DNA from 3 places in the Mesorhizobium sp. BR1-1-6 genome. Region 1 is predicted to be linked to each of the others. Evidence: predicted binding sites of a transcription regulator. Region 1 holds the regulator's gene; each other region holds the start of a gene.
The links. The regulator PhoB, encoded in region 1, activates phosphate uptake and scavenging genes when phosphate is short. The targets are predictions, from matches to a motif close to TGTCATNNANCTGTCAT.
Positions count from the first base shown of each region.

Region 2: a site for PhoB is predicted at 5,399-5,415, ahead of LB545_RS20430 (esterase-like activity of phytase family protein). Genes of this name have one in related genera too.
Region 3: a site for PhoB is predicted at 3,128-3,144, ahead of phnF (phosphonate metabolism transcriptional regulator PhnF). Genes of this name have one in related genera too.

Region 1 covers NZ_JAIUHZ010000001.1:58,632-68,305, reverse strand. Annotated here, with positions in the region: gene pstS (phosphate ABC transporter substrate-binding protein PstS) at 111-1,169, shown strand; gene pstC (phosphate ABC transporter permease subunit PstC) at 1,235-2,224, shown strand; gene pstA (phosphate ABC transporter permease PstA) at 2,228-3,079, shown strand; gene pstB (phosphate ABC transporter ATP-binding protein PstB) at 3,076-3,879, shown strand; gene phoU (phosphate signaling complex protein PhoU) at 3,905-4,612, shown strand; gene phoB (phosphate regulon transcriptional regulator PhoB) at 4,632-5,321, shown strand; gene LB545_RS00320 (ROK family protein) at 5,329-6,570, opposite strand; gene xylF (D-xylose ABC transporter substrate-binding protein) at 6,830-7,870, shown strand; gene LB545_RS00310 (sugar ABC transporter permease) at 8,013-9,365, shown strand; gene LB545_RS00305 (ATP-binding cassette domain-containing protein) at 9,381-9,674, shown strand, end outside.
Region 2 covers NZ_JAIUHZ010000011.1:27,555-37,228, forward strand. Annotated here, with positions in the region: gene LB545_RS20405 (glucose/quinate/shikimate family membrane-bound PQQ-dependent dehydrogenase) at 1-308, opposite strand, end outside; gene LB545_RS20410 (ATP-dependent helicase) at 491-3,175, shown strand; gene LB545_RS20415 (hypothetical protein) at 3,360-3,674, opposite strand; partial or broken gene LB545_RS20420 (trimethylamine methyltransferase family protein) at 3,798-4,790, opposite strand; partial or broken gene LB545_RS20425 (NAD(P)/FAD-dependent oxidoreductase) at 4,790-5,221, opposite strand; gene LB545_RS20430 (esterase-like activity of phytase family protein) at 5,534-7,024, shown strand; gene LB545_RS20435 (MATE family efflux transporter) at 7,191-8,663, shown strand; gene LB545_RS20440 (MFS transporter) at 8,676-9,674, opposite strand, start outside.
Region 3 covers NZ_JAIUHZ010000013.1:63,251-72,924, forward strand. Annotated here, with positions in the region: gene LB545_RS21850 (sugar ABC transporter ATP-binding protein) at 1-190, shown strand, start outside; gene LB545_RS21855 (ABC transporter permease) at 187-1,155, shown strand; gene LB545_RS21860 (zinc-binding alcohol dehydrogenase family protein) at 1,217-2,236, shown strand; gene phnF (phosphonate metabolism transcriptional regulator PhnF) at 2,356-3,090, opposite strand; gene phnG (phosphonate C-P lyase system protein PhnG) at 3,222-3,683, shown strand; gene phnH (phosphonate C-P lyase system protein PhnH) at 3,683-4,294, shown strand; gene LB545_RS21880 (carbon-phosphorus lyase complex subunit PhnI) at 4,296-5,408, shown strand; gene LB545_RS21885 (alpha-D-ribose 1-methylphosphonate 5-phosphate C-P-lyase PhnJ) at 5,405-6,370, shown strand; gene phnK (phosphonate C-P lyase system protein PhnK) at 6,367-7,143, shown strand; gene phnL (phosphonate C-P lyase system protein PhnL) at 7,208-7,915, shown strand; gene LB545_RS21900 (DapH/DapD/GlmU-related protein) at 7,912-8,529, shown strand; gene phnC (phosphonate ABC transporter ATP-binding protein) at 8,791-9,639, shown strand.

The DNA.
Region 1 (9,674 bases):
GGGCTGACACGAAACTGTCATGCGACTGTTATAATCGAACGCTATTGGCCTCAGCGGGCGCTGGCAAGGAATGGCGCCGAGAGACCATCTTCCGAACAGGAGCAGGCCATATGAGACATTTCATCCGCTCGGCGGCCGTTGCGATCGCAATGGCTGCGGCGTCCACCCTCACCCTTTCCGCGGCAATGGCAGCTGACATCTCCGGTGCCGGCGCCACCTTCCCTTACCCGATCTATGCGAAGTGGGCCGATGCCTACAAGAAGGAGACCGGCATCGGTCTCAACTACCAGTCGATCGGCTCGGGCGGCGGCATCAAGCAGATCAAAGCCAAGACCGTCACCTTCGGCGCTTCCGATGCGCCGCTGAAGGGCGAGGATCTCGAATCCACCGGACTTGCACAGTTCCCGATGGTGATGGGCGGCATCGTTCCGGTCGTCAATCTCGAAGGCATCAAGCCGGGCGAACTGGTGCTCGACGGCCCGACGCTGGCCGATATCTTCGTCGGCAAGATCACCAACTGGAATGACGCGGCGATCGCCAAGCTCAATCCCGACGTCAAGCTTCCCGACCAGGCGATCGCCGTCGTGCATCGCTCCGACGGTTCGGGCACCACGTTCAACTTCAGCTACTACCTGGCCGACGTCAGCGCCGACTGGAAGTCGAAGGTCGGCGTCAACACCGCGCTCGAATGGCCGGTTGGCATCGGCGCCAAGGGCAATGAAGGCGTCGCCAACAACGTCTCGCAGACCGGTGGCTCGATCGGCTATGTCGAATACGCCTACGCCAAGCAGAACAAGTTGACCTATGCCGACATGATCAACAAGGACGGCAAGAAGGTCGAGCCGACGGCGGCGGCGTTCTCGGCGGCGGCGGCCAATGCCGACTGGAGCTCGCAGCCTGGTTACGGCGTCATCCTGGCCAACCAGCCGGGCGCCGAATCCTGGCCGATGACGTCGGCGACCTGGATCCTGGTCTACAAGAAGCCCGGCGACGTGGCGGCGACCGGTGAAGCGCTCAAGTTCTTCGCCTGGTCCTACGCCAAGGGCGACGACATGGCCGGGGCGCTGGACTACGTTCCGATCCCCGACGCGGTCGTCAAGAGCGTCGAGGACATGTGGGCCAAGGACATCGTCGGCGAAGACGGCAAGCCGCTCTATTCCGCCATGTAATCCCTGCTGAACGAGGAGGGCGCTTCACGGCGCCCTCCCTGTCTTCCTTGAAACGCGAGGGCCAGATGACCGCCGTCTCCGAAGCCATGCCATCGTCGGCCGCCATGCGGGCCAGGGAAGCGACGGTCCGACGCTTCGCGCTCACCGATACGATTTTCCGGACGGCGACACGCTTTTCCGCCATCCTCGTCCTGCTCATCCTCGGCGGCGTGGCGATTTCGCTGTTTGCCGGCTCGTGGGAAGCGCTGTCGAAATTCGGGTTCTCCTTCCTGACGACCGAATCGTGGAACCCGGTCACCGAGAATTTCGGAGCGCTGGCCCCGATCTACGGAACCATCGTCACCGCCGCCATCGCCATCCTGATCGCCGTTCCCATCGGCATCGGCATCGCCATCTTCCTTACCGAACTCTGCCCGCGGCCACTCCGGCGCCCCATCGGCATCGCCGTCGAGCTGCTTGCCGGCATACCCTCCATCATCTACGGCATCTGGGGCCTGTTCGTGTTCGCGCCGTTCCTGCAGACGACGGTGCAGCCCTTCATCATCAAGCTTTTCCACGACGTGCCGGGACTCTCCAGCCTGTTTGCCGGCCCGCCCTACGGCATCGGCCTTCTGACCTCGGCGCTGATCCTTGCCATCATGGTCCTGCCCTTCATCACCTCGATCACCAAGGATGTCTTCGACACGGTGCCGGCGGTGCTGAAGGAATCGGCCTACGGCATCGGCTGCACGACCTGGGAGGTCACGCGCCGCGTCGTCATCCCCTATACCCGCGTCGGCATCATGGGCGGCGTCATGCTCGGCCTCGGCCGCGCGCTCGGCGAAACCATGGCGGTAACCTTCGTCATCGGCAACGCCCACCGCATCAGCGCCTCGCTGTTCGCGCCCGGCACGACGATCTCGGCGACCATCGCCAACGAGTTCACCGAAGCCGACGGCGATCTCTATACGTCTTCGCTGGTGGCGCTCGGCCTGATCCTGTTCGTCATCACTTTCCTGATCCTTGCCCTTGCGCGCTACATGCTGCTGCGCATGGACAGCCGCACGGGAGCCTGACCGATGTCGACGGCCACATCGCTTCACAATCGACGCAAGCGCAGGAATGCCGTGATGATGACGCTATGCGTCGCGGCGGCGGGCATCGGCCTGGCCTGGCTGGCGCTGATCCTCGGCGCACTGCTCTATAAGGGCCTGTCGGGTGTTTCGCTCTCTGTGTTCACCGAAATGACACCGCCGCCCGGCGATGCCGGCGGCCTGCTCAATGCCATCTACGGCAGTATCATGATGACAGTCATCGCCGTCATCGTCGGCACGCCGATCGGTGTCCTCGCTGGGACCTACATGGCCGAATATGGCCGCTTCTCGCGCCTCACCACCGTCGTGCGCTTCATCAACGACATCCTGCTGTCGGCACCCTCGATCATCGTCGGCCTGTTCGTCTACGAGCTGCTGGTGCGGCCGATGGGACATTTCTCGGCGATTGCCGGTGCCGTCGCACTGGCCATCCTGGTCATCCCGGTCGTCGTTCGCACCACGGAGGACATGCTCAACCTGGTGCCGAACGCCCTGCGCGAGGCCGGCGCCGCGATCGGCGCGCCGCGCTGGGTGGTCATCCGCTCGGTCGCCTACCGTGCGGCGCTGTCGGGCATCGTCACCGGCATATTGCTGGCCATCGCCCGCATTTCCGGCGAGACGGCGCCGCTGCTCTTCACGGCACTCAACAACCAGTTCTGGTCGAGTAATCTCAATGCGCCGATGGCCAGCCTGCCCGTCACCATCTTCCAGTTCGCTCTCAGCCCCTACGAGGAATGGCAGCAGCTGGCGTGGACCGGCGCACTCATAATCACCCTTACGGTTCTCGGGCTGAGCATCTTCGCCCGCAGCCTTACCGGACGCAGAGAGGACAGATGAAACCGATGTTGTCCACCGAATTGAACACGCCCGAAGTCGCGGTCGAGAAAGCCAAGATCGAGGTCAAGAATCTCAATTTCTACTATGGCCAGTCGAAGGCGCTGAAGGATATCAGCCTGTCGCTGCCCGAGCGCAGCGTCACCGCCTTCATCGGGCCTTCGGGCTGCGGGAAGTCGACGCTGCTGCGCGTCTTCAACCGCATCTACGAGCTCTACCCGAGGCAGAGCGCCGAGGGCCAGGTGCTGCTCGACGGCCAGAATATCCTCGACCGCTCGCAGGACCTCAACCTGCTCAGGACCAAGATCGGCATGGTGTTCCAGAAGCCGACGCCGTTCCCGATGTCGATCTACGAGAACATCGCCTTCGGCGTCAGGCTCTATGAGAAGCTCAGCAAGGCGGAGATGGACGGCCGTGTCGAGCAGGCGCTGAAGCGCGCGGCACTGTGGAGCGAGGTCAAGGACAAGCTCAACGCCAGCGGCCTCAGCCTTTCGGGCGGCCAGCAGCAGCGCCTCTGCATCGCCCGCACGGTGGCGGTGAAGCCGGAGGTCATCCTGCTCGACGAGCCTGCCTCGGCGCTCGATCCGCTGTCGACCGCCAAGATCGAGGAGCTGATCGATGAGCTGCAGGCCGACTATACGATCGTCATCGTCACCCACAACATGCAGCAGGCGGCGCGCGTGTCGAAGCAGACCGCGTTCATGTATCTGGGCGAGTTGGTCGAGTTCGACCGCACCGAGAAGATCTTCACATCGCCCCGCGAGAAGCGCACGCAGGACTATATCACCGGCCGCTTCGGCTGATCCCAGGCATACGAGGACCAAGATCATGGCCGAACACACAGTCGCAGCCTTTGACGAAGATCTCGGACAGATCAGCAGGCTGATCCGCGACATGGGCGATCTCGCCTCATCGATGGTCGGCGGCGCCACCAAGGCGCTCCTGAATTCCGACAACGCGCTCGCCCAGCGCGTCGTCTCCGACGACGCCATCATGGACGCGCGCCAGCGCGAACTCGACGACCGCGCCATCACCCTGATCGCCAAGCGGCAGCCCATGGCGGACGATCTGCGCCATGTCGTCGGCTCGATCCGCATGGCGGGCGATCTCGAACGCATCGGCGATCTCGCCAAGAACATCGCCAAGCGCGTCGGCACCGTCGGCCTTGCCGCCACGCCGCGCGACCTGTCGCACTCCATCGACGCCATGGCGCAGCTTGTGCTGATCCAGGTGCAAGGCGTGATCGAGGAGTATGCGGCGCGCGATGCCGCGGCACTTGCGAAGCTGCGCGCCGACGATGAACGCATCGACGTCAAATACACGTCGGTCTTCCGCGAGCTGCTGACCTACATGATGGAGGATCCGCGCAACATCACCGCCTGCACGCATCTTTTGTTCTGCGCCAAGAATCTCGAGCGCATCGGCGATCACGTGACCAACATTGCCGAAAATGCCTATTATGTGCTGACCGGCACGCAATTGCCCGCCAATCGCCCGAAGCAGGACGAGACGGCGATGTCGGCGCCAGCGGCTTGACGGCAGGGGTGACCAGTCGATGATCGCGCCACGCATCATGGTGGTGGAGGACGAGGAGCCGCTGGGTGTGCTGCTCCGTTACAATCTGGAATCGGAGGGTTATCAGGTAGAGGTGGTGACGCGCGGCGACGAAGCCGAGATCCGCTTGCAGGAGAATGTCCCTGACCTTCTTGTGCTCGACTGGATGGTGCCGGCGGTGTCCGGCATCGAGCTCTGCCGCCGTCTCCGCATGCGGCCCGAGACTGAGCGGCTGCCGATCATCATGCTGACGGCGCGCGGCGAGGAAAGCGACCGGGTGCGCGGTCTCTCCACCGGCGCCGACGACTATCTGGTCAAGCCGTTCTCAACGCCGGAATTCATGGCACGCGTCAAGGCGCTGCTGCGCCGCGCCAAGCCCGAAGTTCTGTCCAGCGTGCTCAAGGTCGGCGACATCGTGCTCGACCGTGAATCGCACCGGGTCTACCGCAAGAAAAGCGAGATCCGGCTCGGGCCGACCGAGTTCCGCCTGCTCGAATTCATGATGCGACATCCCGGCCGCGTGTTCTCGCGCAGCCAACTGCTCGACAATGTCTGGGGCGAAACGATCTATATCGACGAGCGCACCGTGGACGTGCATGTCGGCCGGCTGCGCAAGGCGGTCAACAACGGCCGCATGCCTGACGTGATCCGCACCATTCGGGGCGCGGGGTACGCGATCCGCGAAGACTAGGGATATGTCACGCAACGTTCTCGCCTATGCCTGATTTCGCCTGTGCCCCCGGCGCGAAAATTTCCTGGTCGACGAAGGTTAGCGCGCGCATGGCGCAGCCCTCGCGGATCAGCGGCAGTTCGTTCGGCTCGGTGTCGAAGGAAATCGATTTCGAGTGCTGGCCGCCGGCGGTCTGGGCAATGGCCTCGCGCAGAGCCGGCTCGATCAGGTCGAAGGCGGCGGCGCTGACGCCGACCATGGCGACCGGCGCCGGATCGATCAGGGCGAACAGGCTGCCAAGGCCGTAACCCAGCGCCTCGCCGGCCTTGCGGTAGGCTTCGCGCTCCGGCCCGTCCTTTTCGCGCGCCGAGGCCGCCAGGGTGCGCATGTCGGCGTCGCTGACGTCGACGGGCTGGGTGTCCTCGCCAAGCTGCCTCGCGTTGCGCCAAATGGCATAGTTGCCGGCATAGGCCTCGACGCAGCCGCGCCGCCCGCAGCGGCAGAGCGCCCCGCCGGGGCGATGGATCATGTGGCCGAACTCGCCTCCGGATGAATGGGTGCCGGTGAACAGTTCACCCTTCAGCACCAAGCCCATGCCGATGCCGTGCGACAAAAGTATGGCGATGAAGTCGTCGCGGTAGCGCTGGGGATCGCGCCAGCGCAGCGCCACCGCCATCATGTTGCAATCGTTCTCCATGGTGGCGGGAATGCCGAACTCGGCCTCCAGTATGTCGGCGAAGGCGATGTCGGTCTGCGGCGTGATCGGCGACCACAGCATGGCGCGCGCATCCGTGTCGGTGATGCCCTGGATCGCCAGCGCGATACGGGCGATGCTGCCGACGTCGAGGTCGGGATCCTCGAACCGCCGCCTGACGATGGCCACGCATTCGCCGATCAGCGCCTCGCGCGACAGGGTCAGCGTGTCCAGCCGGCGCTGCTCCTCAGATATCACCTGGCCGGCATAGTCGATGACTGCGACGGAGAGGAAATTCAGCGACAGCACAACGGTCATCACCGCCGCGGCTTCAGGGTTGAGGCTGAGGCCGACCTGCGGCCGGCCGCGTTTCAGCGCACCGGCCTCGCTCGGCTTGCTCTGCGCCAGGATGCCTTCGCCAATCAGGTCGGAGGAGATCGCCGATATGGTGGAATGGCTGAGCCCGGTGGTCGCGGCAATCTCGGTGCGCGAGGGCTGCCCGGCACGGCGCACGGCCGCGATCACCATCGCCCGGTTGCGTCGGCGCAAATCATCGTGGCGGATTCCGACCGACATGTTTCTCGCATCCTCCCCGTCGCCGCGTTCTCTCCCCAGGATCCCGACGACCGTCAAATACTGGCAGAACCGGCCTTGGCTGTCATTATTTATTCCGGAGCTCGAAAAAAATTCACGAGGACATCAAAATACATCAGAATCGACGTTGACAGTGTTCCGACGATGGACCAGTGTTTTTTCGAGGCTCGAAAAAATAGAGCCTTTGTGCCGGCCTACGGGCCTGTTTGGTCGCGCCATACGCGGCGCAGGGAGGATTAAGATGAAGAGATTCACAGCCGCCATCCTGGCGGGTGTCGCCATGTCGCTGACGCTCGCGTCGGTCGCGCAGGCGAAGGACAAGGTCATCGGCGTTTCCTGGTCGAACTTCCAGGAAGAGCGCTGGAAGACCGACGAGGCCGCCATGAAGAAGGCGATCGAAGCCGCCGGCGACAAGTATATTTCCGCCGACGCCCAGTCCAATCCCGGCAAGCAGCTCACCGACGTCGAGAGCCTGATCTCCCAGGGCGCCAATTCGCTGATCATCCTGGCGCAGGACGCCTCCGCCATCGGCCCGGCGGTGCAGAAGGCGCTCGACGAAGGCATTCCGGTCGTCGGCTATGACCGCCTGATCGAGAACAAGGACGTCTTCTATCTCACCTTCGACAACAAGGAAGTCGGCCGCATGCAGGCCCGCGAAGTGTTCAAGGTGAAGCCGGAAGGCAACTACGTCTTCATCAAGGGCTCGGGTGCCGATCCGAATGCCGATTTCCTGTTCTCGGGCTCCATGGAAGTGCTCAAGGACGCCATCGACAGCGGCAAGATCAAGAATGTCGGCGAAGCCTATACGGATGGCTGGCTGCCGGCCAACGCGCAGAAGAACATGGAGCAGTTCCTGACCGCCAACGACAACAAGGTCGACGCGGTGGTCGCGGCCAATGACGGCACTGCCGGCGGCGTCGTCGCGGCGCTGACGGCTCAAGGCCTGGCCGGTACCGTTCCGGTCTCGGGCCAGGACGGCGACCACGCGGCGCTGAACCGCATCGCGCTCGGCACGCAGACCGTGTCGGTGTGGAAGGACGCGCGTGAACTCGGCAAGAATGCCGCCGAGATCGCCTCGCAGCTGGCCGACGGCAAGAAGATGACCGATATCGCCGGCGTCAAGGACTTCACAACGCCCGGTGGGAACACCGTCAAATCGCTGTTCCTGACCCCGGTTGCGATCACCAAGGACAATCTCAACGTCGTCATCGACGCCGGCTGGATCAAGAAAGACGAGGTCTGTGCCGGCGTCGCGGCGGGCAGCGTAGCGGCCTGCAACTGATCCTCCATTTCATGCGATGAACGCCGCGGCTGCCAAGCCGCGGCGTTTTTTCAAGAAAATTTGTTTTTCCGCCCCGGGCGGGTAACTTCTAGGCTGGCTTCCGTCATCCCGCATCGGACGGGCAGGCCGGTGGGAGAAAATCATGACCGATACGACGTCCAACCCGCAGGCCGACACCGCGCGTGCGTCGGAACTCGGCGCCGTCGCCCGGTTCCTTAAGGCGACCGAGATCGACACGCGCATGCTCGGCATGATCGGCGCGCTGCTGCTGATCTGGATCGGGTTGCATGTCTTGTCCAGCCTGCGTCTCGGCGTCAATCCGCTCGATTTCGACAGCCGTACCTTTCTCACGCCGCGCAATCTGTGGAACCTGTCGGTGCAGACCTCGGCCGTCGCCATCATGGCCTGCGGCATGGTGCTGGTCATCGTCATGCGCAATATCGATCTGTCCGTCGGTTCCGCCGAAGGGTTGATCGGCATGGTCATGGGCTTCGCCCAGGTGCATTTCCTAGTGCGCTTCGTCGGGCTTGAGCTTGGCAACCCATGGATCTGGGTGCTGGCGCTGGTCATCGGCCTGGTGCTCGGTCTGTTGATCGGCGCCTTCCAGGGCTTTGTCATCGCCTATCTCGAAGTGCCGGCCTTTATCGTGACGCTGGGCGGGCTTCTGGTCTGGCGCGGTGCGGCATGGTGGGTTACCAGCGGCCAGACGGTGGCGCCGCTCAACGCGACGTTCCAGCTGATGGGCGGCGGCCCGGCCGGATCGATCGGCGCGACCTGGAGCTGGGTGGTCGGTATCGCCGCCTGCCTTGCGGTGGTGCTTGCGCTGTTCAACGGGCGGGTACAGCGCAAGCGCTTCCGTTTCCCGCTGCGTCCGATCTGGGCCGAGACGCTGATCGGCGTGCTGACCTGCGCCGTCATCATGGGCGCGGTTTGGCTGGCCAATTCCTATCCGTGGCCAGTCGGCATCGTGAACAGATATGCAGCCGCCAACAACATAACCGTGCCCGAGGGCGGCCTGTTCATCGCCCACGGCATCGCCATACCGGTGCTGATGGCCATCGCCGTCGGGCTGGTCATGACCTTCATCACCAAACGCACCCGTTTTGGTCGCTATGTCTTTGCCATTGGCGGCAATCCGGAAGCAGCCAACCTCGCCGGCATCAATACACGCTGGATCACGATGAAAGTGTTCATGATCATGGGCGTGCTGGCCACGATCGCCGCCGCGATCTCGTCAGCCCGGCAGAACTCGGCCACCAACGTGCTCGGAACGCTCGATGAATTGCTGGTGATCGCGGCGGCCGTCATCGGCGGCACATCGCTCGCCGGCGGTTCGGGAACAATCATCGGCGCCATGCTGGGCGCGCTTTTGATGCAGTCGCTGCAATCCGGCATGGTGCTGCTTGGCGTCGACTCGCCGCTGCAGAGCATCGTCGTCGGCGCCGTGCTGGTCATCGCGGTGTGGCTCGACACCGTCTATCGCAAACGCGTTTGAGGGAGGAGGACAATCATGGCTGAGAGGATCGCTCCCGCCGGCAACCCGCTGGTCGACATGCGCAACATCTCAATCGCGTTCGGCGGCATTCGCGCCGTCGACGATGCCTCGATCGATCTTTTCCCCGGCGAGGTCGTGGCCCTGCTCGGCCATAACGGCGCCGGCAAGTCGACACTGATCAAGATCCTGTCGGGCGCCTACAAGCGTGACGCGGGCCAAATCTTCGTCAACGGCGAAGAGGCTTCGATCTCCAACCCGCGCGATGCCAAGAAATACGGCATCGAGACGATCTACCAGACCCTGGCGCTC
Region 2 (9,674 bases), on a different contig from region 1:
AGGCCCCGCCTCGCCCACGGCGTCAGCAGCCACAACGCGCCGAGCACGATGATGCCGCCGCGCGGCCCGAGTTCCCACCAGTCGAAGCCGATTTCCCAGACCGCCCAGGCAAGCGTGCCCAGCACGATCGCGGCGTAGAGCCAGAGCGCGGTGGATCTGCGCCGGTAGAGCAGCCATGCTGCGATGAGGAAGGCGATGCCTGATATGATGTAGTACCAGCTGCCTCCCAGTGAAGCCAACCAGATGCCGCCGGCGCCAAGCGCGAGGCCGATGAGGAAGAGGATGAGGGAGGTGATGGTGACAGCCAAGATGATACTCCTTCGACTGTTGCGCGCCTCGAGGCGGCCGTGGGCAACAGGATCCCCTCCCTGCCCTTTGCGCAGCTTTCCCTCACCCGCCCTGCCTGTCAAGCAGGCCGGAAACAATCAGGAGTGGAACAAAACGTAGACAGTTCTGGTCTTTCTCCACCGAATCACTACATTCGGGGGCGATGTCCGGCTTTTCCGAAGACATGCCCTTTTTCGATGAACCCGATGCGCGGCCCACCGCCCCGTCGGGCATCGCCGCGCGCGCCATGGCTGCCCGCAGCGGCCACAACAACGCGCCCGACTATCTCAAGGGGTTGAACCCCGAGCAGCGGCTGGCGGTGGAAACCACCGAAGGTCCCGTTCTGGTGCTGGCCGGCGCCGGCACCGGCAAGACGCGCGTCTTGACCACCCGCATCGCCCACATCCTGGCGACCGGAAAAGCCTTTCCCTCGCAGATCCTGGCCGTGACCTTCACCAACAAGGCCGCGCGCGAGATGAAGCAGCGCATAGGCATCCTGATCGGCGAAGGCAATGTCGAGGGCATGCCCTGGCTCGGCACCTTCCACTCGATCGGCGTCAAGCTCTTGCGCAGGCACGCCGAGCTTGCCGGGCTGAAATCCGACTTCACCATCCTCGACACCGACGACGTCGTGCGGCTGATCAAGCAATTGATCCAGGCCGAGGGCCTTGACGACAAGCGCTGGCCGGCCAAGCAGTTCGCGCAGATGATCGACGGCTGGAAGAACAAGGGGCAAGGCCCGGCCGATATCGCCGAGGGCGATGCGCGCAGTTTCGCCAACGGCAAGGGCCGCGAGCTCTACAAGGCCTATCAGGAGCGCCTGCAGACGCTGAACGCCTGCGATTTCGGCGATCTGCTCTGCCACCCGATCCGCATCTTCCGCGCCAATCCGGACGTGCTGAAGGAGTATCACAAGCGGTTCAGATACATCCTGGTCGACGAGTACCAGGACACCAACACCGCGCAATACATGTGGCTGCGGCTCCTGGCGCAGCGGCCAAATAGCGGGCGTAGCGCGACGTCTACGGATTTGCATTCGGCCGAAGGCCGCAAGCCCGACCGGGCGTCCGAGCCTTTGCGAGGCCCCTCCCGCGACGCCGAAGGCGCGCAGAAAAGAGGGGGCGGGCCCGCGCCGGCAGGCGCGGAACAGCCCGTGAGCGAAAACAAAGTAAACATCTGCTGCGTCGGCGACGACGACCAGTCGATCTATGGCTGGCGCGGCGCGGAGGTCGACAACATCCTGCGCTTCGACAAGGATTTTCCCGGCGCCACCATCATCCGGCTGGAGCGCAATTATCGTTCCACCGCGCATATCCTCGGCGCCGCTTCGCACCTCATCGCCCACAATGAAGGCCGCTTCGGCAAGACGCTGTTCACCGATCGCGACGATCCCGAGGACGGCAAGGTCAACGTCCACGCCGCCTGGGATTCCGAGGAGGAAGCACGCGCTGTCGGCGAGACCATCGAGGCTTATCAGCGCCAGAAGCACAATCTCAACGACATGGCGATCCTGGTGCGGGCGTCCTTCCAGATGCGCGAGTTCGAGGACCGCTTCGTCACGCTCGGTCTCAACTACCGCGTCATTGGCGGCCCGCGCTTCTATGAGCGCATGGAGATCCGCGACGCGCTTGCCTTCTTCCGCGTCGTCGCGCAAGGCGCCGACGATCTCGCCTTCGAGCGCATCGTCAATGTGCCCAAGCGCGGCCTCGGCGAAACCACCATCCGCCAGATCCACGACACGGCCCGCGCGCTGCGCGTACCGATGCTGGAAGCCGCCGCCAAGCTCGCCGAGAGCGATGAATTGAAGCCCAAACCGCGCGCCGCATTGCGCGAGGTCGCGGCCAATTTCGAACGCTGGCAGAAGGCGCTGGAAACCACGCCGCACACCGAACTGGCCGAGACCATCCTGGAAGAGAGCGGCTACACCGACATGTGGAAGAACGACCGTTCGGTCGAAGCGCCCGGCCGGCTGGAGAACCTCAAGGAGCTGATCCGCTCCATGGAGGAGTATGAATCGCTGCGCTCCTTCCTCGAACATGTCGCTCTGGTCATGGACGCCGAGCAGAACGCCGAACTCGACGCCGTCAACATCATGACGCTGCATTCGGCCAAAGGCCTCGAATTCGAGACCGTTTTTCTCCCGGGCTGGGAGGAAGGCCTGTTCCCGCACCAGCGCGCGCTGGACGAAGGCGGCCGTTCCGGCCTGGAGGAGGAGCGCCGGCTGGCCTATGTCGGCGTGACCCGTGCCAAGAAGAACCTGCACATCTGGTTCGTCTCCAACCGCCGCATCCACGGCCTGTGGCAATCGACGATTCCCTCCCGCTTCCTCGATGAACTGCCTGAAACCCATGTCGAAGTCGCCGAAAGCGGCAACTCCTATGGCGGCTACGGCAATTCCTATGGCGGCGGCTCGTTCGCTTCCGGCCGGGGCGGCCGCCAGAACCCCTATGGCGCCTCGCGCTTCGACAATGTCGGCGCCGAAAAATCCGGCGCCTTCTCCAACAGCTACGCCACGCCGGGCTGGCAGCGGGCGCAGCAGAACCGCACCGAAGCGACCGATCGCAACTGGGGCTCGCGCTCCGGCCACCAGATCGAGCGCATCGGCTATGGCGAGACCGACAGCGGCTACGGCGCCGGCCGCACGAGCATCAAGGGCCGCACCATCGACGGCGAACTGGTCGCCAAATCCGTCGCCGACACGCCGTCCCCCTTCAACGTCGGCGACCGCGTCTTCCATCAGAAATTCGGCAACGGCAACATCGCGGCCATCGAGGGCAACAAGCTGACCATCGACTTCGACAAGGCCGGCCAGAAACGCGTGCTGGATGGGTTTGTCGCGGCTGTGTGAGAAAAAATGGACACTGGCTCGGGTAAGGAGCTGGTCAAAATCCTGAGGTTTTCTTGTGAAAATCGAAGTAGATTTTGACCCTATTATATTTGCGATTTCACAGCCAAAATTGATTGGAATGAATTCCAATAGCGTGGACGTCCGAAGTGAACGGAACTTTCGGTAGTCACCCGGGCCGGACCGCTCAATCCACCTTCTTCTCGCCCGCCTCGCCGGCCTTGACGATATCTCCCGTCGTAAACAGGATTTCCTTCAGTTCCGCGCGCCAGTCCTGCTTCCGACGCAGCAGGAATTCGAGGTCCATGCCGAAATGCTTGAACTCCTCGCCTTGCGCGTTCTTCATGATGGCGCGGGCCTGCGGGTCCTTCTCCACCGACATGCGCTGTTCATACCAGGAGATCGCTTCCGCTTCCTCGATCAGCGAGGTGATCATGCGGGCGAAGGTTCGCACCTCCTGCGACAATTCTTCGGGCGGTTCGTGGTACTGGTCGAAACCCATGTGGTCGTCCTCCCTCAATGGCTCGCAATGCGAGCAGGCACCGGCCGTGCCATGAATGCATGAGAGGTGCAGCAGGTTCCGGATCGCACCCACAATTCAGGACGATGAGAGGAACAGGCTATCTCACGACACCGGCGCCGCCCCGCCCTGTTCGGTGCGACGCGCGATGAAATCATCGAGCACAGCCGACGTGGCAATGGCCGTCGCCGGCGGCTCGAAATCGGCGAGGATGCGCTTCCAGATACCGGTGGCGCGTTCGGTTGCGGTCTTGGAACCGGCCTGCGTCCAGTTGCCGAAATTCGACCAGTCGGCCACCAGCGGCTCGTAGAAAGCGGTGCGGTAGCGCGCCATGGTGTGACCTGCCGAGAAGAAATGGCCGCCGGGCTGCACTTCGGCGATCGCCTCGAAGCCGATGGCATCGTCGTCGCCGGGCGTGGCGGCGCACAGTTCAGCCACCGTCTGCAACGCCTCGATGTCGGTGACCAGCTTTTCGAAGGAAACGCTCAGCCCCCCCTCCAGCCAGCCGGCGGCATGGATGCACACGGTGGCGCCTGCCAGTACCGAGCCCCACAGCGCAAACTGCGTCTCATGCGCCGCCTGCGCATCGGAGATGTTGGCCGCGCTGCCGCCGCCCGAACGCCACGGCAGGCCGGTGAAGCGCGCCAGTTGGCCGGCTCCGAGCGTCGCCTTGATATGCTCCGGCGTGCCGAAGGCCGGCGCGCCCGATTTCATGTCGACATTGGAGGAGAAGGAGCCGTAGACGACAGGAGCGCCCGGCCGCACGATCTGCGCCAGCGTCAACCCGGCCAGCGCCTCGGCATGCTGCAGCGTCAGCGCGCCGGCCACCGTGATCGGGGCCATCGCACCCGCCAGGCAGAAGGGCGTGATGATCAGGACCTGGCCCGCCCTGGCGAAGTCGATGATGCCTTGCGCCATCGGGATGTCGAGCTGGCGCGGCGAATTGGTGTTGATGACGGTGTAGCAATGGGCGCCCGAGCGGAACTCGTCCTCGGACAGCCCGCGCGCCAACCTGATCATGTCGAAACTATCGTCGACCTGCGGGGTGCCGCGCGCGAAGATGAAGGGAAGCTTGTCCGACAGGGTCAGTTGCGCCCGGAATCGTAGAGGCCGCCAAGCACGCCGGTGACGTCGACGATCGGGCAGATTGCCTTGATCTCGTCAGGCGTCACCAGCCGGGCGGTCTCGATGTCGACCGACTGGAATACCGCCCAGGCCGATTTCAGCCACTCCCAGCGCGCCGGATCGCTGGCTATGTTGACGCCGCCAGTCATGTGCAGCCCGACGTCCTGGCCGGATTCGGCCTCGATCTCGCGGTAAAGGTTGATGGTGTAATCCTGCAGCGCGGCGACATTGGGGTCGGCATTGAGCGCGTGGAACCCCGCCGCCGCATGCCAAGTCGACCCCGCCGTCAGTTCGGCGCGCTCGATCAGCGCCACATCCGACCAGCCGAACCGCGCCAGGTGATAGAGCACCGAAGCGCCCACCACTCCTCCCCCGATGACGACTGCGCGGTAGTGAGACTTCAAGGCTTCCCTCCTCCACGGACTGTTCGAAACCGGAACCATATACGTACTGTACATGAGTGTCTAGTACTACGAACAGCTCCTGGACGCTGTCGAACCTGTGTCGGAACGATCGATTTTTTGGCGCGGCCGCACTTCCCCAGCAGCGTCGCGGCGGGCCGACGCGAATGCGTCACCAACTGTCATGCAAGCATCATGTTCGCGCCTTAGACCGCTTGCCGAGGGCACAAGCGGCCCTCCAGGGCGGCAGCCTCGCCGCCGCCAGGCAACCTCAGAATTCCGCCGTCCCGGCGCTTTGTTATCAAGGGGATATCCATGACGCATCTACGCTCATTCTCGTTGCGGCTGCTGGTCGCCGCGCTGGCGGCCTCGGCCGTTTCGCTGCCCGCCTTCGCCGACAGCTCGGCCAGCGTCGGCGGCGCCAGTTTCGTCAACAAGGGGCTGGTGGGGGTTGGCCGCATCCCGGCCGGCCAGCGCGACAGGTTCGGCGAGACCTTCGGCTCCGGCTCCGGCATGTCGATCGACACCGCGGGCTGGACGCATGATGCCGGCACCTACAGAGGCTCGCTGTGGCTGCTGCCCGACCGCGGTTATAACGTCGTCGGTACCACCGACTACCGGCCGCGCCTCAACACGATCAACATCGAGTTCGCCCCGGTGGCGCCAGGTGCCGCGCCCGCGGCCGGCCAGGAGCAGACCGGCGTCAAGGCGACGCTCGCCGACACCATGCTCCTGACCGACGACAAGGGCGCCGACGCCAGCGGTCTCGACCCGCTGAACGGCGTGCGTCCCGCCGCCGGCGACATGCCTGTCCTGCCGCAGGCCGACAATGGCAAGCTCGCGCTCGACAACGAGGCGATCGTGCGGCTGCCCGACGGCACCATGCTCGTCTCCGACGAATACGGTCCCGACATCTACCGCTTCTCCGCCGACGGCCGTCTGATGTCGGCGACCCAGCCTCCGGCCGCGCTCGTGCCGATGCGCCACGGCACGGCCAACTTTGCTTCCGACAATCCGGGCCCAGGTGCTGCCGAACCCGACCCAAAGGATCCCGAAACCGGCCGCCAGAACAATCAGGGCCTCGAAGGCATGGCAATGACGCCGGACGGCAAGTTCGTGATCGCGGTTTTGCAGTCGGCGACCCGGCAGGACGGCGGCGATTCGGCCTCGACGCGCCAGAACACCAGGGCGCTGGTCTATGACGCCTCCGATCTTGCCCATCTCAAGCTGGCACATGAATATGTCGTGCCGCTGCCGGTGTTCAAGGACGCCAAGGGCAAGACCAAGGTGGCTGCGCAAAGCGAGATCGTGGCGCTGTCGGACACGGCTTTCCTGATGCTGGCGCGCGACAGCGGCAATGGCCAGGGCCTGAAGGGCGAAGAGTCGCTGTATCGCAAGATCGACATTGTCGACCTTTCCGGCGCGACCGACATCGCCGGCGGTCCCTTCGATGCCGCCGACAAGCCGGTGGCGCCCAAGGGCGTGCTCGATCCGTCGGGGACGCCGGCAAGGCTGACGCCGTTCATCGACATCAACGACAAGGCCGAGCTTGCCCGCTTCGGCCTGCACAATGGCGCGCCCAATGACAAGGACAACCTCTCGGAAAAGTGGGAAGCGATGTCGCTGGCGAGCGTGCTCGATCCGAAGCTGCCCGACGACTATTTCCTGTTCGTCGCCAACGACAACGATTTCCTCGCCCAGGACGGTTTCCAGGTCGGCGCGCCCTACAAGGCCGAGGACGGCGCCGATGTCGACACCATGTTCCTTGTCTTTCAGGTCACGCTTCCCGGCCTCGCCAGGAAGTAAGCATCTTGCCGGAGGCGCCAGGCGGGCCTCCGGCCCGACAAGCATGATCGGATGCACGACGGCGTGCCTTACCCGCCATCGCTCCTTTCTCCAGGGTGCATCCCGGTCGGGCCTGCGGTATCCTGCGTGCCGGACTCAAAAGAACCAGCTTTGCCGGATTGCCGCCATGGATGAAAAGATGCCCGCGCGCCGGCGCACCGGTGACCTGACCAGCGGCCCCATTCCGCGCACGCTCCTGCTGTTCGCCCTGCCGGTGCTCGGCTCCAACGTGCTGCAATCGCTCAACGGCTCGGTCAACGCCGTCTGGGTCGGCCGCTTCCTCGGCGAATCCGCGCTCACCGCCACCTCCAATGCCAATCTGGTGCTGTTCCTCATCCTCGGCACGGTGTTCGGCATCGGCATGGCGGCCACCATACTGGTGGCGCAATCGGTCGGCGCCCGCGACCTACTCGAGGCGCGCCGCATCGTCGGCACCAGCGCCACCTTCTTCTTCTTCGTCTCGGTGCTGTTCGCCGTCTGCGGCTGGATCTGGGTAGACGCCATTCTGGGCGCGCTCGGCACACCGCCCGACGCCTTGCCGCTGGCGCGCTCCTATTTGCGCATCATCTTCGTCGCCGTGCCGATGATGAACCTTCTGTCCTTTGTCATGACGGTGCTGCGCGGCGCCGGCGATTCGCGCACGCCGTTCTTTTTTATGGCGCTCGCCGTCGTGCTCGACATCATCTTGAACCCGCTGCTCATCCGCGGCATCGGGCCGTTCCCCGAGCTCGGCATCGCCGGCTCGGCAACCTCGACGCTTGTGGGCCAGACGGTGAGCGTTATCGCTATCCTGATCGTGCTCTATGTCCGCAAGCACCCGCTGCGTCTGGCCGGCGCCAATCTGGCGCTTCTGCGGCCGGACCCCGCCTTGCTGCGCGTCGTCGTCTTCAAGGGCGTTCCGATGGGTTTGCAGATGATCGTGATTTCGGCCGCGGCCCTGACGGTGATGGGCATCGTCAATTCCTACGGTTCGCAGGTGGCCGCCGCCTACGGCATCGCCGCGCAGTTATGGACCTACATCCAGATGCCCGCGCTCGCCATCGGCGCGGCCGTGTCCTCGATGGCGGCGCAGAACGTCGGCGCCGGCCGCTGGGACCGCATCAGCCGCATCGCAGCGTCAGGCGTCGGCTTCAACCTGGTGCTGACCGGTGCTCTCGTGGCACTTCTATGGGTCTTCGATCGCTCGATCCTCAGCCTGTTCCTGAGCCGCGACAGCGCGGCGATAGACATCGCCGCTCACATCAACAACGTCGCGTCCTGGTCGTTCATCCTGTTCGGCGTCACCATCGTGCTGTTCGCCACCGTGCGCGCCACGGGCGCCGTGATGCCGCCGCTGGTCATCCTGGTGATCTCGGTGCTGGTCGTGCGCACCGGCTTTGCCTATTTCATGCGGGATGTGATCGGCGAGGAAGCGCTGTGGTGGAGTTTCCCGGCCGGCTCGATCACCTCCCTGCTGCTGGCCGCGGCCTACTACCGTCTCGGCGGCTGGCGCACCCTGCACATGATCGAGAACCGGCCGGCCGCCGGCGAGCCGCCCGACACCGGGCTCGGCGTGCCGCGCCAGCGCGCGCATTTTTCCCCAGAGACGCCGAACGGCTGAAGCTGGCCGCTCTCAAGGCCTGTTTTTCAACCCAAAGCCCAGCGCGACCAGCGCAAACACGATGATCATGCCGGCGAACGCCAGGCTGGCCGCGATGGGGCTGGCATAGGTCGAGATGATGCCAATACCGATGACGGGCAAGGCATTGCCGATAAAGCAGCAAATGAAGAAGCTGGATACCACTTCGGCGCGGCGATCCTCCGGTGCGATCTCGTTCACCACCTGCAGGCTACCACGATAGCCGAGTGCGGCCGTCACGCCGCAGCAGGCGGTGGCGGCGATCATCAGCGCCATCGACGCCAGCATCTGCGCCGCCACCACCATGAGGATGCTGGGAATCATCAACGCCAGCGCGGTCAGCATGGCCTTGCCGCTCCGCATTTGCTTCAGCGCTACGATGCTGAGCGCGGTGACGATCGCCAATTCGAAGAACAGCGCACCGGCGACAGCATGGTTCGTCTCATGCAGTTGCTGCGCCAGGATGCTTGGCGCCACCGCGGCATAGAAGCCGACCAGCGCCATGGCGCCGAAACCGGTCACCGCCGGCGCGACGAAGCGCGCGCGGATTTCATCCGGCACGGCAAAGTGCGGCCGCATGGAAATCTGCCCGAGGCCGCCAGGCTCCGCCACCGTTTCGCGTGTACGCCAGACCAGGATGGAGACGATCACAAGCGCCGCCAGATAAACGATGAAGACCAGGCGCAAGGGCCACGGTTCATACTGCGCCAACAGTCCCGAGACGAGTGCGCCGAAACCGAGGCCCAGGAAATTGGTGCTGGTGGCAATGACGCTGGCGCGCGCCTTGTCAGCGCCGGGGAGAAGCTCGGCGATCCATGCCGTTCCGGTCCCCGCGCCGACACCGATGCCAAGCCCGCTCAGGACGCGCGCCACATCGAGCAGAACGACATTGTTGGCGAACAGAAAGACAAGCGCGCTGGCGACGGCGACGATCATGGCCGCGAGAGCGGCAGGCCGGCGCCCAACGACATCCGACGCGCCGCCCAACATCAG
Region 3 (9,674 bases), on a different contig from region 1:
GTTGTCCAAGGGCGCGGGCATCATCCTGATCTCGTCCTATCTGCCTGAGGTCTACGAACTGGCTGACACGCTGCATGTGTTCAGGCGCGGCAAGCTGGTGGCCACGCATGGTTTCCGCACCGCCGATCACGAGGACATTCTGAGCCAGGCCCTGGCCGAGAAACAAGAAAAGACGGGAGGACAGACATGAGCACCGAGGCGATCCCTGCCGAAAAGCCGAAGCGCAACTACAATGCCCTGTTCGGGCTGACGCTGCTTGGCCTGCTGCTTCTGATGTGGGTCATCCTGGCGGTCGCGACGCCGTCCTTCGCCTCGGCGCTCAACATCACCAACCTGCTGCGCCAGGGTTCCCTGATCGCCATCCTGGCCGTCGGCCAGACCTTCGTCATCATCACCGGCGGCATCGACCTTTCCGTCGGCGCCATCGTCGGCTTCGCCACCGTCATCGTCGCGCTGCTGATCAATGCCGGCTGGCCGGTCTGGATCGCGGTTCTGGCGACGCTGCTGGTGGGGGTCGCCATCGGCCTGTTCCACGGTTTCGGCATCGTCAGGATGGGCCTGCCGCCCTTCATCATCACGCTGGCGACCATGACCTCGCTGCGCGGCATCGGTCTCCTGATGACCAATGGCAATTCGATATCGATCAACAGCGACGCGTTCCAGGCGTTTTCGCGCGGCTCGCTGCTGGGGATCCCCTATCTGTTCTGGATGGTAATCGTGGTTGCCCTGCCCTCCTACGTCTTCCTGCACCACACGCGATGGGGACGCTATCTCTTCTCCGTCGGCTCGAACGCGGAAGCCGCGCGCCTCTCCGGCGTCAACGTGCCGCGCACGATCTACATGGCCTATGTGCTGTCCGGCCTGTGCGCGGCCTTCGTCGGCGTGCTGCTCGCGTCCCGCATCGGCATCGGCAATCCGACGCAGGGCGACACCTACGAGCTGCAAGCCATCGCCTCGTCGGTGATCGGCGGCACGTCGTTGTTCGGCGCCATCGGTTCGGTGCACGGGCCGCTGATCGGCTCGTTCATCCTCTCCACCATCAACAACGGCGCCAACCTGCTCAACGTCAACACGTTCTGGCAGCGCGTCATCACCGGCATGTTGATCATCGTCATCGTCTACTTCGACGGCCTGCGCCGCCGAGGTGGCAAGTAAAATCGATCGCCGGCCGGGTCGAAAATCGGCCGACGATTCCATGAACCGACTGGATTGAAGCATGAAAGCCGTTGTCTGCCGTTCGCCCGGCGACCTTGTCGTGGAAGACCGTCCCGCGGCTGGCTCGCCGCCTCCCGGCTGGGCGCTGGTGGCGGTCAGCCATGTCGGCATCTGCGGCACCGACTACCACATCTTCGAGGGCAAGCATCCCTTCCTCGCCTACCCCCGCATCATGGGCCATGAAGTGTCGGGGACCATCGTCGAGGCGGGCGAAGGCGTTGGTCTTGCCACGGGCGAGCCGGTCATCATCAATCCCTATCTGGCGTGCGGCAAATGCATCGCCTGCCGGCACGGTAAACCCAATTGCTGTGTCCGGATCGAAGTGCTCGGCGTGCATCGCGACGGCGCCATGTGCGAACAGATCCTTGTCCCGGAACAAAACCTCTATCCAGCCAACGGCCTGTCGTTGGCCGATGCCGCGGCCGTCGAATTCCTGGCCATCGGCGCCCATGCGGTGCGGCGCTCGCGTGCCGATCCCGGCGCACGGACGCTCGTCATCGGCGCCGGACCGATCGGGCTCGGCACCGCCATCTTCGCCCGCATCGCCGGGCTCGACGTGACGCTGCTCGACATGAGCAGCGAAAGGCTCGGCTTCGCCGCCAATGAACTCGGCTTCAAGACCCTCGACGGGTCGCGCGGCGCGGCATCCGATCTGGTCAGCGAAGCGACATCAGGCGAAGGCTTCGACGTGGTCTTCGACGCCACCGGGAACACCGGCTCGGTGCAGTCGGCCTTCGCTCATGTCGCGCATGGCGGGACATTGGTGCTGGTCAGCGTCGTGAAGGACGACATCGCCTTTTCCGACCCCGAGTTCCACAAGCGCGAGATGACGCTTGTCGGCAGCCGCAATGCCTTGAGGGCCGATTTCGACCACGTCGCCGCTTCGATCCGCGATGGCGCGGTGCCGCTGGCCAAGCTCGTCACCCACCGCACCACGCTTGCCGACACGCCACGTGACCTCGCCCGCTGGGCGCATGAGAAATCCGGCCTGATCAAGGCCGTGATCGAGGTGGGGGCATAAGATGGCAGGCGGTGAACCCGGCCTGAGTTGACGACGCCCCGCGCAGGTCGACCCCCAAACGCCAAGCCGCTGACAACCGAGCTGGTCTGGTACCAGCGTTAGTATAAGGCCGACACGCCCTACAGCGCCGACAGTTTCAGCTCCACCCGCTCCGCCGGGAAGCGCGCCTCGGCGAATTGGATCGGCCGGCCGTCCGGCGTCATGTTGACGGCCACCGTGACCAGCACGATGCCGCCCGGCTGCAGATCGAGGTCGGCGAGGTCGGAAGCATCGGCGTGACGCGCCGACAGCACCGTCGATTGCCTGAGATAATCGTCTATGCCGAAACGCTTGAGCGATGCGGTGATCGACCCGGTCTCGGCCATGGCCACATCGATGCCGGCGAAGCGCCTGGCGTCGAACCAGCCGGAAGCGCGCGACACCGGCTTCCCATCGGCCTCGCCGCGCGTCTCCAGGCGAATCACATCCGATCCCCTGGCAAGGCCCAGGGCTTCGGCGACGCGCCGGCTGGCCGGCTCGACCGATGAGGACAGGAGCACGATATGCCGCTCCGACGCCTGGCCCTGCAAGCCGGTTGAAAATCGCGTGCGCGCGCCGATCGGATAGGACAGCCGCTTGCGCGACAGCACGAAAGTGCCGCGCCCCTGCTCGGCCCGCAGTACCCCGTCTTGCACGAGCGCCGCGATGGCGCTGCGCACCGTGTGACGGTTGACGCCATAGCGCTCGGCCAGCGCCACCTCCGGCGGCAGCGCGGCATTCTCCGCGAAATCGCCGGCAGCGATCGATTGCAGGATTCGGTCGGCGATCTGGCGCCACAACGAGACGCCGCTGCGCCGCTCGATACCGTCAGCCACGTGTTTTCCGTTCACGGTTTCGCCCCTGGCCGGCCCCTGTCACGCACCCGTCATGGACTCGCGTTAGGTAATGGGTATAATTCGTATGGTTGTCTATATCAATAGACAAATTAGAAGCAAGGATGTTGCTCATGCGAGGACAGGAAGCGCGCGACCAGGCCGAACGCAAGGCGGCCATGGCAACCCTGGCGCAGTCCAGCGGCGACGACATCGTTCGCCTCTGGAACGAATCCGGCCTGCCTGCCGAGGCCGAACTGCTGCGCGGTCCCGAGACCGGCCTGGTCACCATGCGCGGCCGCATCGGCGGCGGCGGCGCGCCGTTCAATGTCGGCGAGGCCACCGTGACCCGCGCCACAGTGCGCCTGCCGTCCGGACAGGTCGGCCATTGCTATGCGCTCGGCCGCGACAAGCAGAAGGCGAAGCTGGCGGCCATCGCCGACGCGCTGTGGCAGGACCCCGCCCACCGAGAGGCGGTCGAAACGGGCCTTCTCGCGCCGCTGCGGGCTGCCTTGACCACGGCACGAGAAAGGCGCCGCGCCGAAACGGCGGCAACGAAGGTGGATTTCTTCACCATGGTTCGCGGAGAAGATTGATGGATATCGCAGCGCAATCGATCGAGGGCGGGTTCGCCGATCCGGTGTTCAACGCCCAGACGGTGTTTCGCGCCGTCATGGACGCAATGGCGCGGCCGGGCAGCGTGCAACCCTTGCCGGCCCTGGCCCGCCCGCCGGCGCCGCTTTCGGCGACATCGGGCGCGGTTGCGCTGGCATTGTGCGACAATGACACGCCGCTCTGGCTCGACCCGGCCCTGCATGCCTCGGCAGCGGTCATGTCCTGGCTCGGCTTTCACAGCGGCGCGCCGCTGGCCAACACCCCGGCCGACGCGCATTTCGCCTTTGTGGCCTCGCCGGCCGAGATGATGGCGCTCGACGGTTTCTCGCAAGGCACGCAGGACTATCCCGACCGCTCGACCACATTGATCCTGCAGGTCGGCGATCTCACGTCAGGCACGCCGCTGCTGCTCGAAGGTCCTGGCATCGAGAAGACGGCGACGATCGCGCCGGCCCTCATGCCGCGTCATTTCATCGAGCAGTGGAAGCAGAACATCAACCGCTTTCCGCGCGGCGTCGACATCATCCTGGCGGCACATGACAGCCTCGCCTGCCTGCCGCGTACGACACGCATCAAGACGACGGAGGCCTAGCATGTATGTCGCGGTAAAAGGCGGCGAAGCTGCAATCGCCAACGCCCACAGCCTGCTCGCCGACCGTCGGCGCGGTGACCGCTCGGTACCGGCACTGCGCCTCGACCAGATCGTCGAACAGCTGGCGCTCGGCGTCGACCGGGTGATGAGCGAAGGCTCGCTTTACGATCGCGAACTCGCCGCACTCGCCATCGTGCAGGCGCGCGGCGACATGATCGAGGCGATCTTCCTGGTGCGGGCCTACCGCACCACGCTGCCGCGCTTTGGCTATACAAATGCCATCGACACCGCCACCATGCTGGTCGAACGCCGCGTTTCGGCGACCTACAAGGACCTGCCCGGCGGCCAGTTGCTTGGGCCCACCTTCGACTACACGCACCGGCTGCTCGATCCCGAGCTTGCCGCCGGCGCCGATGTCGCCGCGCCCTTGCGGCGCGAGACGGAAGCGCAGGCAATGCCGCGCGTCTCGGCGATCCTTGCCCGCGAAGGGCTGATCGAGCCGGACGGAGACATGCCTCAGGACCATGTCCCCGGCGACATCACCCGCGAGCCGCTGGAGTTCCCGATGGCTCGCGACATCCGCCTGCAGGCGCTGTCGCGCGGCGACGAGGGGTTCCTGCTGGCGCTCGGCTATTCCACGCAGCGCGGCTATGCCCGCAACCATCCCTTCGTCGGCGAGATCCGCATCGGCGAGGTCGAGCTGGAGCTCGACGTGCCCGAACTGCCTTTCGCCGTGCCGCTCGGCACGGTGCGCGTTACCGAATGCCAGATGGTCAATCAGTTCAAGGGCTCGGCAAAGGCACCACCGCAATTCACCCGCGGCTATGGCCTGGTCTTCGGCCAGAGCGAGCGCAAGGCGATGGCCATGGCACTCTGCGACCGCGCTCTTCGTGCAAGCGAACTCGGCGAGGACATTGTCGCCGCCGCCCAGGACGAGGAATTCGTCATCTCGCACTCCGACAACGTCCAGGCGACCGGCTTCGTCGAACATCTGAAGCTGCCGCATTATGTCGACTTCCAGGCCGAACTCGACCTCGTGCGCCGCATGCGCGCCGAGTACGACGCCCGCGAAAATCCCAGCAAGATTGAAGAGAAGAAAGAGGCCGCGGAATGAGCGCGCAACCGACCGACATCGCCGCCTATAACTTCGCTTATCTCGACGAACAGACCAAGCGGATGATCCGTCGCGCGATCCTCAAGGGCATCGCCATTCCCGGCTATCAGGTGCCGTTCGCCTCGCGCGAAATGCCGATGCCCTATGGCTGGGGCACCGGCGGCGTCCAGGTTACCGCTTCGATCATCGGCCCCGACGATGTGCTGAAGGTCATCGACCAGGGCGCCGACGACACCACCAATGCGGTCTCGATCCGCGCCTTCTTCAAGAAGGTCGCCAATGTCGCGGTGACGACCGACACGGCCAGCGCCAGCATCATCCAGACCCGCCATCGCATTCCCGAACATCCGCTCGCCGCGGGCCAGGTGCTGGTCTACCAGGTGCCGATCCCCGAGCCCCTGCGCTTTCTCGAGCCGCGCGAGACCGAAACGCGCAAGATGCATGCGCTGGAGGAATACGGCCTCATGCATGTGAAGCTCTACGAGGACATCGCCAAGCACGGCCGCATCGCCACCACCTACGCCTATCCGGTGAAGGTCGAGGGCCGCTATGTGATGGACCCGTCGCCGACGCCGAAATTCGACAATCCCAAGATGCACCGCTCGCCGGCTTTGCAGCTGTTCGGCGCCGGCCGCGAGAAGCGCATCTATGCGCTGCCGCCCTTCACTGATGTGGTCAGCCTCGACTTCGAGGATCATCCGTTCGAGGTGCAGACCTTCGACCAGCCCTGCGCGTTGTGCGGCGCCGAGAACGTTTATCTCGACGAGGTCATCCTCGACGACCACGGCGGCCACATGTTCGTCTGCTCCGACACCGACCACTGCGAGAAGCGGCGCAGCACCCCTACCTCCCCCTTGTGGGGAGGTCGCGCCGAAGGTGGGGGTAGCGACCCATCGGCAGCCCCCACCCCGGCGCTGCGCGCCGACCCTCCCCACAAGGGGGAGGGTAAGGAGATACAATGACCGACGAACCCTTGCTGCGCGTTTCGGCGCTCTCGAAATTCTACGGCTCGCGCGTCGGCTGCGACAACGTCACCTTCGATCTGTGGCCGGGCGAAGTCCTGGCTGTCGTGGGCGAATCCGGCTCCGGCAAGACGACATTGCTCAACTGCCTGTCGACGCGGCTGCTGCCCTCATCCGGCACCGCCAGCTACCGCATGCGCGACGGCCAGTTCCGCGAACTCTACCGCATGAGCGAGGCCGAGCGCCGCTTCCTGATGCGCACCGACTGGGGCTTTGTCCACCAGAATCCGGCCGACGGCCTGCGCATGACGGTGTCGGCCGGCGCCAATGTCGGCGAACGCTTGATGGCGGTGGGCGACCGCCACTACGGCAAGATCCGCGCCACCGCCGTCGACTGGCTGTCGCGCGTCGAGATCGAGGAAGACCGCATCGACGACGAGCCGCGCGCCTTTTCCGGCGGCATGCGCCAGCGCCTGCAGATCGCCCGCAACCTCGTCACCGGCCCGCGGCTGGTGTTCATGGATGAACCGACAGGCGGCCTCGACGTCTCGGTGCAGGCGCGCCTGCTCGACCTCTTGCGCGGCCTCGTCACCGATCTCGGCCTCGCCGCCATCGTCGTCACCCATGACCTCGCGGTGGCGCGGCTTTTGTCGCAGCGCATGATGGTGATGAAGGACGGCCGCGTCGTCGAAAGCGGCCTCACCGACCGCGTGCTCGACGACCCGCGCGCGCCGTACACGCAATTACTTGTTTCCTCGATTCTGCAGGTTTGACGATGGCGCCAAGTCACCCCCCTCTGTCCTGCCCGCAAACGAATAACGATTGGAGTACCTTCTGATGCCGACGCCTCTCGTTGTTTCCGACGTCGCCAAGAGCTTCACCATGCATCTGCGCGACGGCATCAAACTGCCTGTCGTCGCCGGTGTCTCCTTCTCGATCCGCGCCGGTGAATGCACCGTGCTCGGCGGCCCGTCCGGGGCCGGCAAGAGCTCGATCCTGAAGATGCTCTACGGCAATTACGCCGTCGACGAAGGCCAGATCATCGTCACGCACGAAGACGGGCTGATCGACCTTGCCAGCGCCAGCCCGCGCACCGTGCTTGCCGTGCGCCGCCAGACCATCGGCTATGTCAGCCAGTTCCTGCGCACCGTGCCCCGCGTATCGGCGCTCGACGTCGTCGCCGAGCCGCTCGTAGAGCGCGGTGAGGATCGCGAAGCAGCAAGAAGCAAGGCGCGCGCCCTGCTGGCGCAGCTTAACCTGCCGGAAAAACTCTGGGCATTGCCGCCGGCGACCTTCTCCGGCGGCGAGCAGCAGCGCGTCAACATCGCGCGTGGCTTCATCACCGAGCACCCGATCCTGCTGCTCGACGAGCCGACCGCTTCGCTCGACGCAAGGAACCGCGATGTGGTGATCGGACTCATCGCCGCCAAGAAAACGGCAGGCGTCGCCCTGCTCGGCATCTTCCACGACCATGATGTGCGCGAAGCGGTTGCCGACCGCATCATCGACGTCACCGCCTTCGCCCCGGGAAAGCTCGCCGCATGAGCAGGAAATTGTCGGAGACGCCGCTGGTCCACCCGACGGCGGACGTGGAGAATTCGACGCTCGGCCGCTGGACCGAAATCGCCGACCGCTGTCGGGTTTCGGAAAGCGAACTCGGCGACTATTCCTACATGATGCAGGACTGCGCCGTCTGGTGTGCGACGATCGGCAAATTCTCCAACATCGCGGCAAGCGTGCGCATCAACGCCACCAACCACCCGACCTGGCGACCGACGCTGCACCACTTCACCTACCGCGCATCGGACTATTGGGACGATGCCGAACACGAGAGCGAATTTTTCGCTGAGCGCCGCGCCAGGCGCGTCACAATCGGCCACGACACATGGCTTGGCCATGGCTCGACAGTCCTGCCCGGCATCACCGTCGGCGATGGCGCCGCCGTCGGCGCCGGAGCGGTGGTATCGAAGGATGTCGCTCCCTACACCATCGTCGCCGGCGTGCCGGCAAAGCCGATCCGCGAGCGCTTCGACCGCCGCACCGCCGAGCGCTACCAGGCGCTTGCCTGGTGGGATTGGGACCATGCGAGGCTGCGCGCCGCACTCGACGATTTCCGTCAGCTCGAGGCCGAAGCTTTCCTGGAAAAATACGGTGGATGACGGTGGTGAATGGAATAGGGCTGCTCACTATTCGCATCCCTTACATGGAGTTCGGGCAGGGGGCTGTCTTCTCGAGCCGCCTGCCTTCCGCAGCTTCAGGGACATGGAAGCACTTCGAGGAACTGATTGGTCCTGGCCTGATCGCGCACGACACGGCTGTGGGTGGTAACAAAACTGACATCAATCCGACACCGCAGGTTCATGGCGCTGCGCTAGCGAGGGTCAACAGGACCTTCAACCGCGACTGGACGGGAACGCACCATGTCAGCCACGCTCGAAATCCGCGGCGTCACCCGACGATTTGGCAAGAACACCGCCGTTAACGATGTCAGCATCTCGATCCCGCAGGGTCAGATGGTCGGCGTCATCGGCCGTTCCGGCGCCGGCAAGTCGACCCTTCTGCGTATGATCAACCGCCTCATCGATCCCAGCCATGGATCGATTTTCTTCGACGGAGCCGAGGTCTCGCAATTGCGCGGTTCGCCGCTCAGGCGCTGGCAGCGCGACTGCGCCATGATCTTCCAGCAATTCAACCTTGTGCCGCGCCTCGACGTGCTGACCAATGTGCTGCTCGGCCGGCTGAACCATCGTCCGACCCTGTCGAACCTTTTCGGCATGTTCTCGCGAACCGAATGTGCGCAGGCGGTCGCGGCCCTCGAGCGGCTCGACATCGCCCGTACCGCGCTGCAGCCCGCCGGCACCTTGTCGGGCGGCCAGCAGCAGCGTGTCGCCATTGCCCGCGCCATGATGCAGCAGCCCCGGGTGATCCTGGCCGACGAACCGATCGCTTCGCTCGACCCGCTCAACGCCAAGGTGGTGATGGATTCGCTGCAGGACATCAATTTGCGCGAAGGCATCACCGTGGTCACCAACCTGCACACGCTGGACACCGCCCGTACCTATTGCAACCGCATCATCGGCATGGCCGCGGGCAAGGTCGTGTTCGACGGGCCGCCGGAGGAGCTTAACCGCGAGGCCGTCCGTCTCGTCTATGGCGCCGACAGCAATGGCGGCGAAATCTCCGAGGCCATCACCTCGACCAGCGTTGCCTTCAAGCAAAAAATCGCCGCATCCGCCGGACCGCTCGAACCCGCGTTCCCGGGTTACTGAGAGCGACCTGGATCGCCAGCCCGCGTCAGGGCACC